3 regions of the Bradyrhizobium sp. GW821-FHT13H05 genome follow, and region 3 is predicted to be linked to each of the others. Evidence: predicted binding sites of a transcription regulator. Region 3 holds the regulator's gene; each other region holds the start of a gene.
What was found. The regulator PhoB, encoded in region 3, activates phosphate uptake and scavenging genes when phosphate is short. The targets are predictions, from matches to a motif close to TGTCATNNANCTGTCAT.
Positions count from the first base shown of each region.

Region 1 (3,271 bases), on a different contig from region 3:
GTAGCGGGGAAAACCTGTCATTGGCTCAGCATAACCAATTTAGGCCGCGGCGACAGCCTCGCGCGGCGCTACGGCCGCGGCGAGCAGCCGTGTCGCATCGGTGAGATGCACGAGCTTTCCGCCCGATATCACGGCGATCAGCCGCGGCCGCAGCGGCACGCTGTCGTCGACCAGCAGAATATCGGCCCGGCGCCCCGCAGCGAGGAGGCCACGATCGGCAAGGCCGGTCGCGCGCGCGGGTCCGGCCGAGACCAGATCCCAGGCCTTCGCCAGCGGCAGCACGCCATCGGCGGCGAGGCGGAACGCGGCGAGCAACTGCGCGGGATAGTAGTAGTCCGAGGCCAGCACCGAGCAGAGACCCTTGGCGATCATGTCCGACGCCCTGGTCCAGCCGGTGTGGCTGCCGCCGCGCACGACGTTCGGCGCGCCGTAGACGATGGCATCGCCGTGGCTTGCCGCCGCGCGCGCCGTCTCCTCGTTGATCGGAAACTCCGCGATCAAGGCGCCCAGCTCGCGGAACTCCTGGCGCATCACCGGCGTGGCGTCGTCATGCGAGAGCATCCGCACCTCTGCGGAGCGGGCGGCTGAGGCGAGCCGCGACACCGAAGCCGGCACGTCGGCCGCGCGCGCAACCACGCCCGCGACCAGTCTGTCAAAATCCTCGCTCGACAGTCCGGTGCGCTCCACCATGCGGTTGCGCTTGCGCGGCTTGGCCATGTCGGCAACGGTGCCGTCCATGTGGTCGTTGAAGGCGAACAGATCGACGCGGCCCTCGCTGAGCCACTGGGAGATCTCGGCCTCGGCATCGAGGTTGTAGGTCTCGTGCCGCAAATGGAAGCGGGTGTCGGCGGCGAATTGCGGGCGCTGCCGCTCGATCGCTTCCATCAGGCCGCGCGCATTGCCGGCGCTGCGCAGGCCCGGCTCCCACGAACAGGTCGTGGCGTGGAACACCGTGGTGATGCCGTTGCTGATCGCCTGCCGGTCGCTGTCGGCGAGCGCGACGTCGATCGGGAAGTCGACGCCTGCGCGCGGCATCATCTGCCGCTCGAAGGCATCGCCATGGAGGTCGACGATTCCGGGCAGCACCAGAAGATTGCGCGCATCGATCGCCAGCCGTGCCCGGCCGCGGGAGGCACCGAGCTGCGCGATATCCGTTCCGGAAACACTCAGTGAAGTTTCGACGAACTCGGCGCCGATCAGGGCCCGGCCGCCTTCAAGGAAAATATCTGTCACGCGACCGCGCTTCGTTTGCTGGCAGAGGAATGTGCCCCTGCTTCGTATGTCGTGAGGAAATCTTCAATTGCGAGCTTGCGAAAATCGGGTAGCGCCGCACGCAATTTGTCGTGATCCCAGTCCCACCAGGCGAGCCTTGCAAGTCGCCCCGCAACCTCTTCCGAGAACCGCCGCCGCACGATCCGCGCCGGATTGCCGGCGACGATGGTGTAGGCGGGCACGTCCTTGGTGACGATCGCGCCGGCCGCGATCACCGCGCCGGTGCCGACGTTGCGGCCCGGCAGCACGATCGCGCCATGGCCGATCCAGACGTCATGGCCGATATGGACGTGATGCTGACGCCGCCAGTCGAAGAAGTCGGCGTCGTCACTCTCGCCCGCGAAATAGGCACTCGAACGATAGGTGAAATGCGCCTGCGTCGCGCGGTGCATCGGATGATTGCCCGGATTGATGCGCGTCATCGCCGCGATCGAGCAGAATTTTCCGATTGTGCTGTAGGTGATCTGCGCGTCGTTCACGACATAGGAATAATCGCCCATGGTGACTTCGTTCAGGATCGTGCGCGCGCCGACTTCGGTATAGGCGCCAAGCCTGGTCTCATGGAGCTTCGCGGAAGCGTCGATGGTCGGTTGGACCGAGAGCGTTTTGCCGGCCATGTTACATCCGTAGTTTGAGAACGGTTCCTCTTCGAGCCGCCTGATGACAATGTCATGACGATGCGATGACAGGGGATGAGGTGTGTTGGATCGCCGCACCGCAACGTGCATGTCACACAAGTGTCAAGCGCGGGCGTTAGCGGTGGGTCCCAGCTACTCTGGAGCCCTGCATGCTGGTGGTTGAAGGTCTGACGTGCCGTTTTGGCGCAAAAGCCGCGGTGGACGACGCTTCGTTTCAAGTCTCCCCCGGCGGCTTCGTCGGGGTGATCGGACGCTCCGGCGCCGGCAAGTCGACGATGCTGCGCATGATCAATCGCTTGGCGACGCCGACGCAGGGCCGGATCCTGTTCGACGGCCTCGACGTCACCGCACTGCGCGGCAAGGAATTGCGGCAGTGGCGCGCGCGGTCGGCGATGATTTTCCAGCAATTCAACCTGGTCGGCCGGCTCGACGTGCTGACCAATGTGCTGATGGGGCGCCTTGCGACGATGCCGGCCTGGCGCTCGCTGACGCAGACCTGGCCCGAGCGGGACAAGGCGCTGGCAATGTCCGCGCTCGAACAGTTCGACATCGCCTCGCTCGCGGCCCAGCGCGCCGACCAGCTCTCCGGTGGCCAGCAGCAGCGCGTCGCGATCGCCCGCGCGCTGGTGCAGCAGCCCGACATCATCCTTGCCGACGAGCCGATCGCCTCGCTCGACCCGCGCAACACCAAGATCGTCATGGATGCGCTACTGCGCATCAACAAGCATTTTGGCATCACCGTGCTCTGTAACCTGCATTCGCTGGATCTGGCCCGCAGCTATTGCGACCGGCTGATCGGCATGGCGCAAGGGCGCGTGGTGTTCGACGGTGCGCCGGCCGAGTTGACCGACCACGTCGCGCGTGAGCTTTACGATCTCGAAGCCGCCGATGTCATGGGCGGCGCATCTGCACCGGTGCCCGAGGGTGTGCCGGCGCTCGGAACGGCCGCGGCCGCCTGAGCCTCACCTGTTTAGTTGCCAGTTTTGCGTCAACCGACCCCAACCGATGAAGAGGGTATCATGATCACTCGCAGATTAATCCTCGCCGGCGCCGCCGCGCTCGCGTTCACGACGTCAGCCTCCGCCGAGGACTGGAAAGCCAAATATCCCGAGCTGACCTTCGCGGTCGTCCCGGCCGAGAACGCTTCCGGCGTCACCGAGCGGTGGGCGCCGTTCATGAGCTATCTCACCAAGGAATTGGGCGTGAAGGTCACGCTGCGCATTGCCAACGACTACGCTGCCGTGATCGAAGGCCAGCGCGCCGGCAACATCCATATCGCCAGCTACGGCTCGGCCTCGTTTGCCCGCGCGCGCCTGACCGGCGTCAAGACCGACGCCTTCGCTAACGACATCAATGCTGAC
Region 1 is NZ_JBXAPO010000009.1:115,816-119,086, reverse strand. It holds gene AC1RR3_RS25475 (DUF1045 domain-containing protein) at 1-21, opposite strand, end outside; gene AC1RR3_RS25470 (alpha-D-ribose 1-methylphosphonate 5-triphosphate diphosphatase) at 40-1,233, opposite strand; gene AC1RR3_RS25465 (LbetaH domain-containing protein) at 1,230-1,889, opposite strand; gene phnC (phosphonate ABC transporter ATP-binding protein) at 2,060-2,869, shown strand; gene phnD (phosphonate ABC transporter substrate-binding protein) at 2,930-3,271, shown strand, end outside.
Region 1: phnC (phosphonate ABC transporter ATP-binding protein) is a predicted target of PhoB. The motif match lies at 1,944-1,960, and genes of this name have one in related genera.

Region 2 (3,271 bases), on a different contig from region 3:
ATCATCATCGCGAGCCTAGTCAATCTGTTCCTGGCGAGCTCGGTGCTGCAGTTCGTGGTGTCGGTGGTCGGCGTGCTGGTGTTCGCGGGCCTCACCGCCTGGGATACGCAGCGGCTGAAGAACGACTACATCTACGGCTACGCTTCGGCCGGCGGTGACGTCGCGGAGCGTGCGGCCATCACCGGCGCGCTGTCGCTGTACCTGAACTTCATCAACCTGTTCACGCTGCTCCTGCAGCTCCTCGGCCAGCGCGACTAAGCCCCGAGACGAGAGAACGGACACGAGCCCCGGCCGAAAGGCCGGGGTTTTTGTTTGGGCCCACTGCCTCTCCGCGTCATTGCGAGCGCAGCGAAGCAATCCAGAGACCCTCCGCGGATGCATTTCTGGATTGCTTCGCTGCGCTCGCAATGACGGCGTGGAGAGGCCGTTCGCCCCTTCCGGCCGCCGCGGGAAGGCTCTAATCTTTCCTCATGTCCGCACCTGAAATCAGGCCCACGACCGAGGCCGACCTTCCTGCCATCACCGCCATCTACCAGCAGGCCGTGCGCGAAGGCACGGCGACGTTCGAGCTGGACCCGCCCGACCTTGCCGAGATGACGCGGCGCTATCGCACGCTGGTCGACGGCGGCTATCCCTATTTCGTCGCCATCCTCGAGGGACGCGTGGCCGGCTATGCCTATGCCGGCGCCTACCGGCCGCGGCCGGCCTATCGCTTCACGGTCGAGAACTCGATCTATCTCGACCCCAGCTTCCATCGCCGCGGCATCGGCTCGCTGCTGCTGGACCGGCTGGTCGCCGAGTGCGAGGCGCGCGGCTTCCGCCAGATGGTCGCGGTGATCGGCGATTCCGCCAATGCGGGCTCGATCGGCGTCCACACCAAGGGCGGCTTCAAGATGATCGGCACCCATCCCAATGTCGGGCTGAAATTCGGTCGCTGGCTGGATACGGTGATGATGCAGCGCGACCTCGGCGAAGGCGCGCGCACGGTGCCGGAGAAGTAGGACCTCGTAGCCCGGACGGAGCGCAGCGTAATCCGGGACAGGTCGATCTGCTGACACAGCGGCCCCGGATTGCGCTGCGCTCCATCCGGGCTACGGCAGCAGCGCTACACCACCGCGAGCTTGCGATCGATCACCAGCAGCACGCGATCCAGCTCATGGCCGCGGCGCAGGATCAGGCCCGTCGCCGAGATCACGCTGTACATGCCCTGCTTGCGCGCGAGGCGCGGGTCTTTCTCGATCCGGTAGATCGGCACTTCCGAGGCGCGGCGGAAGACCGAGAACACGGCGCGGTCCTTCAGGAAGTCGATCGCATAGTCGCGCCACTCGCCGTCGGCGACCATGCGGCCATAGAGATTGAGGATACGGTTCAATTCCAACCGGTTGAACGTCACCCGGTTCGGTTGCGTCGACGCAGCGGCGGGGTGCGCCACTGCGCGCTGCCCGCTCGGATCGGCATCCTCCGACGTCAGACTCATGGGGAAGCGCCTCCTCATCGCACAGCATGATCGCGTCCGCGAAGACCGTCCCCGGAACCGCGGATCATGACAATTGCATGATTGCGCCAACTGTTCCCGGCCGCAAGAGGCTCCTCGCTCAACTCATTGAATCGGGCACTAATCCGAGCACACGCAAGGGTGGAACTCTCTCGCGGCAAACCGTCACGGGATCGTTAGCAGGAATCATAGTATCGCCGCTTTTCCGCCCACCGCCCGCCGCCCTGCATTGCGAAAAGACCTGTGTGCGTTGACCCGGTCCTTTCGGTTCCGGATTCCTCAGCCCCCAGCCCCCCGGGGTCGAACAGGATCGGGTCTGTACGCGCGACAAGGAGGGCCAACGCAAGTTGGTCCTTTTTTGTTTGTGGGGCAGTGTTGCCAGCTCGCGGTCATTCCGTGGGCGCGCCTCTTGGCGCGAGCCCGGAATCCATTTCTCAGTTCGGAAAGTCGATCGATGGATTCCGGGTTCGCGCTTCGCGCGCCCCGGAATGACGAGAGACAAATTGTCTTGAGACGATCTTGAGCGCGCTGCGCTTCAGTGCAGCGACGTGTATGCCGCGCCGAGCATCGGGCCCGGCTTCTCGCGGCTGCCGTCCTGGACATAGACCACCGCGCCGTCGACGCCGTCGCGCGTGAGGTTTTCCAGCGGCACCGTCCAGCTCTCCGAACGGCCGCTCCAGTCGCCGACCTTGAGCAGGTTGCGCACCACGTTGTGATAGGTGATCTGCTGTCCCCGATTTTCGCCCTTGGCGATCGAGATCGGCACCGACCTGGCGACCGAACAGATCCAGACCTCGCCATGCGCGACTGTCGGCTCCTTGCTCGCGGCCACCGAGACGTTGATCTGCTTGCCCGAGAGCGACATCGTCACCGGCACACTCATCACGCCGGCGCTCTTGTCGGTCTTGCCGATCGCATTCTCGATGCCGGCGCGATCGCTGCCGATTACATGCGCGGAGCCGTTGACCACGACTTGCGGTGTATAGACCTCGCGATCGCCGCGCATGCGCGAATAAGCGCGCTGCCGCGCCGAGAAGCGTGAATCCGCCAGCGTGTCCTTCCAGCCGAGATAATCCCAGTAATCGATCGGCATGCTCAGCGCGATGATCGAGGGATCGCTGGAGAGATCGCCGATGATCTTGTCGGCGGGCGGGCAGGACGAGCAGCCCTGCGAGGTAAACAATTCGACAACGGCGCGGGGATCAGCCTCGGCGGGACGGATGACGGCGACGATGGCGCAGATGCCGAGTGCTCCCGACCAGAGTGCACCGGACCAGCGCGAAACCAGATTAGAAGCCATCATTGCAGTCATGTTGAACGTCACACCTCGCACGCGTGGGGGAAGATCCTATCGCCTGATGGTCACCGTAGTCTTACAGGCACCGCAGTTTCAACCGTCCGGGGCGAGGTTTTCCGCCGGGCGGGACCATCGGAGGCGTAGCGTAACGCACGAAGGCGGCCTTGTGATAGGCCGCCTTCGTTTAACCTTCTACTCACGTCGCAGTGAGCCACTGTTCACAAATTCGCGCGCCAAAGCGCCACAGGCGCTCTGGGCTGTTGTTTGAGCATGATCTTTCCGGAAAACCGCTGCGCACTTTTCCGGATCATGCTTTAGGCCGCGAGCTTGCGCAGCACGTAGTGCAGAATGCCGCCGTTCCGGTAGTAATCGAGCTCGTCCAGCGTATCGATGCGGCAAAGCAGCGAAACGCGCTGCAACGAACCATCACCGGAGACGATCTCCGCGGTCAGCTTCTGGCGCGGCTTCAGATCGCCGAC
Region 2 is NZ_JBXAPO010000020.1:71,062-74,332, forward strand. It holds gene AC1RR3_RS35535 (Bax inhibitor-1/YccA family protein) at 1-258, shown strand, start outside; gene AC1RR3_RS35540 (GNAT family N-acetyltransferase) at 471-1,001, shown strand; gene AC1RR3_RS35545 (DUF2794 domain-containing protein) at 1,106-1,477, opposite strand; gene AC1RR3_RS35550 (DUF1223 domain-containing protein) at 2,031-2,807, opposite strand; gene acnA (aconitate hydratase AcnA) at 3,107-3,271, opposite strand, start outside.
Region 2: AC1RR3_RS35545 (DUF2794 domain-containing protein) is a predicted target of PhoB. The motif match lies at 1,544-1,560, and genes of this name have one in related genera.

Region 3 (3,271 bases):
CCTGCAACGCCTTGACCAGCGCCGGATGGGCGTGGCCGAGCGCGTTCACGGCGACGCCGGAGGTAAAATCGAGATAGCGATCGCCATTGGTCGCAATCAGCCAGCAGCCTTCGCCGCGCTCGAAACCGAGGTCCGACCTGGCGAAAACGGGGAGCAAATGCGGCGCAGCGCTGTTAGTCATGACGGTCACTTGATGTTGAGGACGGTGTGAGCGTGCATTGCGCAACGCACCATTGACCGGCCCGGAAAACGAAACGTGCCGCCTTTTAAGGGCGGCACGTGACACTATCTTATGCCGGGTAGAACGGGTGTCAATGCCGCCCGAAAGCCTCGCGAAACGCTGAATCCGTAGTCTTGCGGTGCCGAATTTACGTGGTTTTAGCCACGGAACATGTGGAAGCGAGTCGGCGGACTCTTGCGCGTGAGTCACGCCATATTGTAGCGTTTGGCTTGTCAGATACGACATCTCGTGCAGTGTTTCTGATCCTCTAAGTCCTCATGTACCGGCGTAAACGTTCGGGCGGCTCTCGGTGCCCGGCGAGCCTTAAGGGATTCTGACGGCACGGGTTTTTCAAGGCTTAGGCATTCGCCGCGAGGCGCCAGGATGGCAGCCGCACGGCGAGGGAAAGGGTGCAATGACGGTTTTGACCTGGTCCGACGATCGCGTCGAGCAGTTGAAAAAGCTCTGGGAGGCCGGATTGTCGGCCAGCCAGATTGCGGCCGAGCTCGGCAACGTGACCCGTAATGCCGTGATCGGCAAAGTGCACAGGCTCGGCCTGTCCGGCCGCGCCAAGAGCCCCTCATCGGCTGCTCCCCGGCCGCGCAAGGCGCGTCCCGCGCAGCATATGATGCGGGTGACCCGCCCGATCTCGCGCGGCAACACCGCGCTGGCGCAGGCCTTCGACGTCGAGGTCGAGGCTGAACCGGTCACCTACGACAACGTGGTGCCGATGAGCCAGCGGCTGTCGCTGCTGGAGCTGAACGAGGCGACCTGCCACTGGCCGGTCGGCGACCCCTCGAGCCCGGATTTCTTCTTCTGCGGCGGCAAGGCGCTCTCCGGCCTGCCCTACTGCGCCCAGCACTCGCGGGTGGCGTATCAGCCGGCCGCAGATCGCCGGCGGGCGCCGGCGAAGCCGGGTCCGCGCTGAGCTGGGCCCCAAACGACATCGTTCCGGCCTAATGCGCAATTGCGCACGGGGGACCGGGACGATCCGGACATAAAAAAGCGCGCCACCCGGCGCGCTTTTTATTGGCTTGCTTGCAGCAAACCTTACGTCTGCTCCGCCTTCGCGAAACGGTCATCCAGCGCGTAGCCGGCACCGCGGACGGTGCGGATCGGGTCCTGCTCGCGACCGAGATTGAGCAGCTTGCGCAGACGGCCGATGTGAACGTCGACGGTGCGCTCGTCGATATAGATGTCGCGGCCCCAGACGCTGTCGAGCAGCTGCTCGCGCGAGAACACGCGGCCGGGATGCTCCAGGAAGAACTCCAGCAGGCGATATTCGGTCGGGCCAAGGTCGATCGGCCGGCCCGAGCGCGCGACACGGCGCTTGTCGCGGTCGAGCTCGATGTCGCCATAGGCGAGCACGGTGGCGAGCCGCTCGGGGCTGGCGCGCCGCAGCAGGCCCTTCACGCGGGCGAGCAGCTCGGGCACCGAGAACGGCTTGACGATGTAGTCGTCGGCACCGGTCGCAAGACCCCGCACCCGCTCGCTCTCCTCGCCGCGCGCCGTGAGCATGATGATCGGCAGCTGCTTGGTCTCGGGCCGGGTGCGAAGCCGCCGGCACAATTCGATGCCTGACAGGCCCGGCAACATCCAGTCGAGCACGATCAGATCGGGAATGTGCTCCTTGAGGCGGGTGTCGGCGTCGTCGCCACGCATCACCGTCTCGACGTCATAGCCGTCGCCTTCGAGGTTGTAGCGGAGAAGCTCGGTGAGAGCTTCCTCGTCCTCAACCACCATAATGCGTGCGCCCATCAGGTCGTCGCTCCTTAAGTCTTCAGGTATTGGGGACCGTGGTGGCGAAGGTCGTCATGTCGCCCTTCGGCCGCTTGTCGGTGATCGCCTGGCCCTCGATCATGTAGAACACGGTCTCGGCGATGTTGGTGGCGTGGTCGCCGATCCGCTCGATGTTCTTGGCGCAGAACATCAGGTGGATGCAGAACGAGATGTTGCGCGGATCCTCCATCATGTAGGTGAGGAGCTCGCGGAACAGCGAGGTGCAGATGGCGTCGACTTCCTCGTCGCCCTTCCAAACCGCCATCGCCGCCGGCAGATCATGCGCGGCATAGGCGTCCAGCACCGACTTGACCTGCTGCTGCACGAGATCGGTCATGTGCTCCAGGCCGCGGAACAATTTGAGCGGATGGAAATCCGTCTCCAGCGCCGCGACGCGCTTGCCCATGTTCTTGGCGAGGTCGCCGATGCGCTCCAGATCGGTCGCGACGCGCATGGCGCCGACGATCTCGCGCAGATCCACCGCCATCGGCTGGCGGCGCGCGATGGTGAGCACGGCGCGCTCCTCGATCTTCTTCTGCAGCGCGTCGAGCTCGACGTCGATGGCGACGACGCGCTGGCCGAGCGCGACGTCGCGGCGGATCAAAGCGTCGACGGAATCGACGATCATGCGCTCGGCGATGCCGCCCATCTCCGCGACCAGCCGGGTGAGCTCCTGGAGGTCGGTGTCGAAGGCCTTTGCGGTATGTTCAGTACCCATGTCCCGTCTCCTCAGCCGAACCGGCCGGTGATGTAATCCTGCGTGCGCCGGTCGGTCGGCGACGTGAAGATCTTGCTGGTGTCGTCGAACTCGATCAGCTCGCCGAGATACATGAAGGCGGTCTTGTCGGAGACGCGCGCCGCCTGCTGCATGTTGTGGGTGACGATCGCGATCGTGTAGTTCTCGGACAGTTCCTGGATCAGCTCCTCGACCTTGGCGGTCGAGATCGGGTCGAGCGCCGAGCAGGGCTCGTCGAACAGGATCACCTCGGGCCGCACCGCGACCGTGCGGGCGATGCAGAGGCGCTGCTGCTGGCCGCCGGAGAGCGACAGGCCGGAGGCGTTGAGCTTGTCCTTGACCTCGTTCCACAGCGCGCCGCCGCGCAGCGCCTTCTCGACGCGGTCGTCCATCTCGGACTTCGAGATCTTCTCGTAGAGGCGGATGCCGAAGGCGATATTCTCGTAGATCGTCATCGGGAACGGCGTCGGCTTCTGGAACACCATGCCGACGCGGGCGCGCAGCAGGTTGAGGTCGAGCTTGGGATCGAGGATGTT
Region 3 is NZ_JBXAPO010000005.1:3,351-6,621, forward strand. It holds gene AC1RR3_RS16820 (aspartate aminotransferase family protein) at 1-181, opposite strand, end outside; gene AC1RR3_RS16825 (GcrA family cell cycle regulator) at 636-1,148, shown strand; gene phoB (phosphate regulon transcriptional regulator PhoB) at 1,271-1,978, opposite strand; gene phoU (phosphate signaling complex protein PhoU) at 2,001-2,717, opposite strand; gene pstB (phosphate ABC transporter ATP-binding protein PstB) at 2,729-3,271, opposite strand, start outside.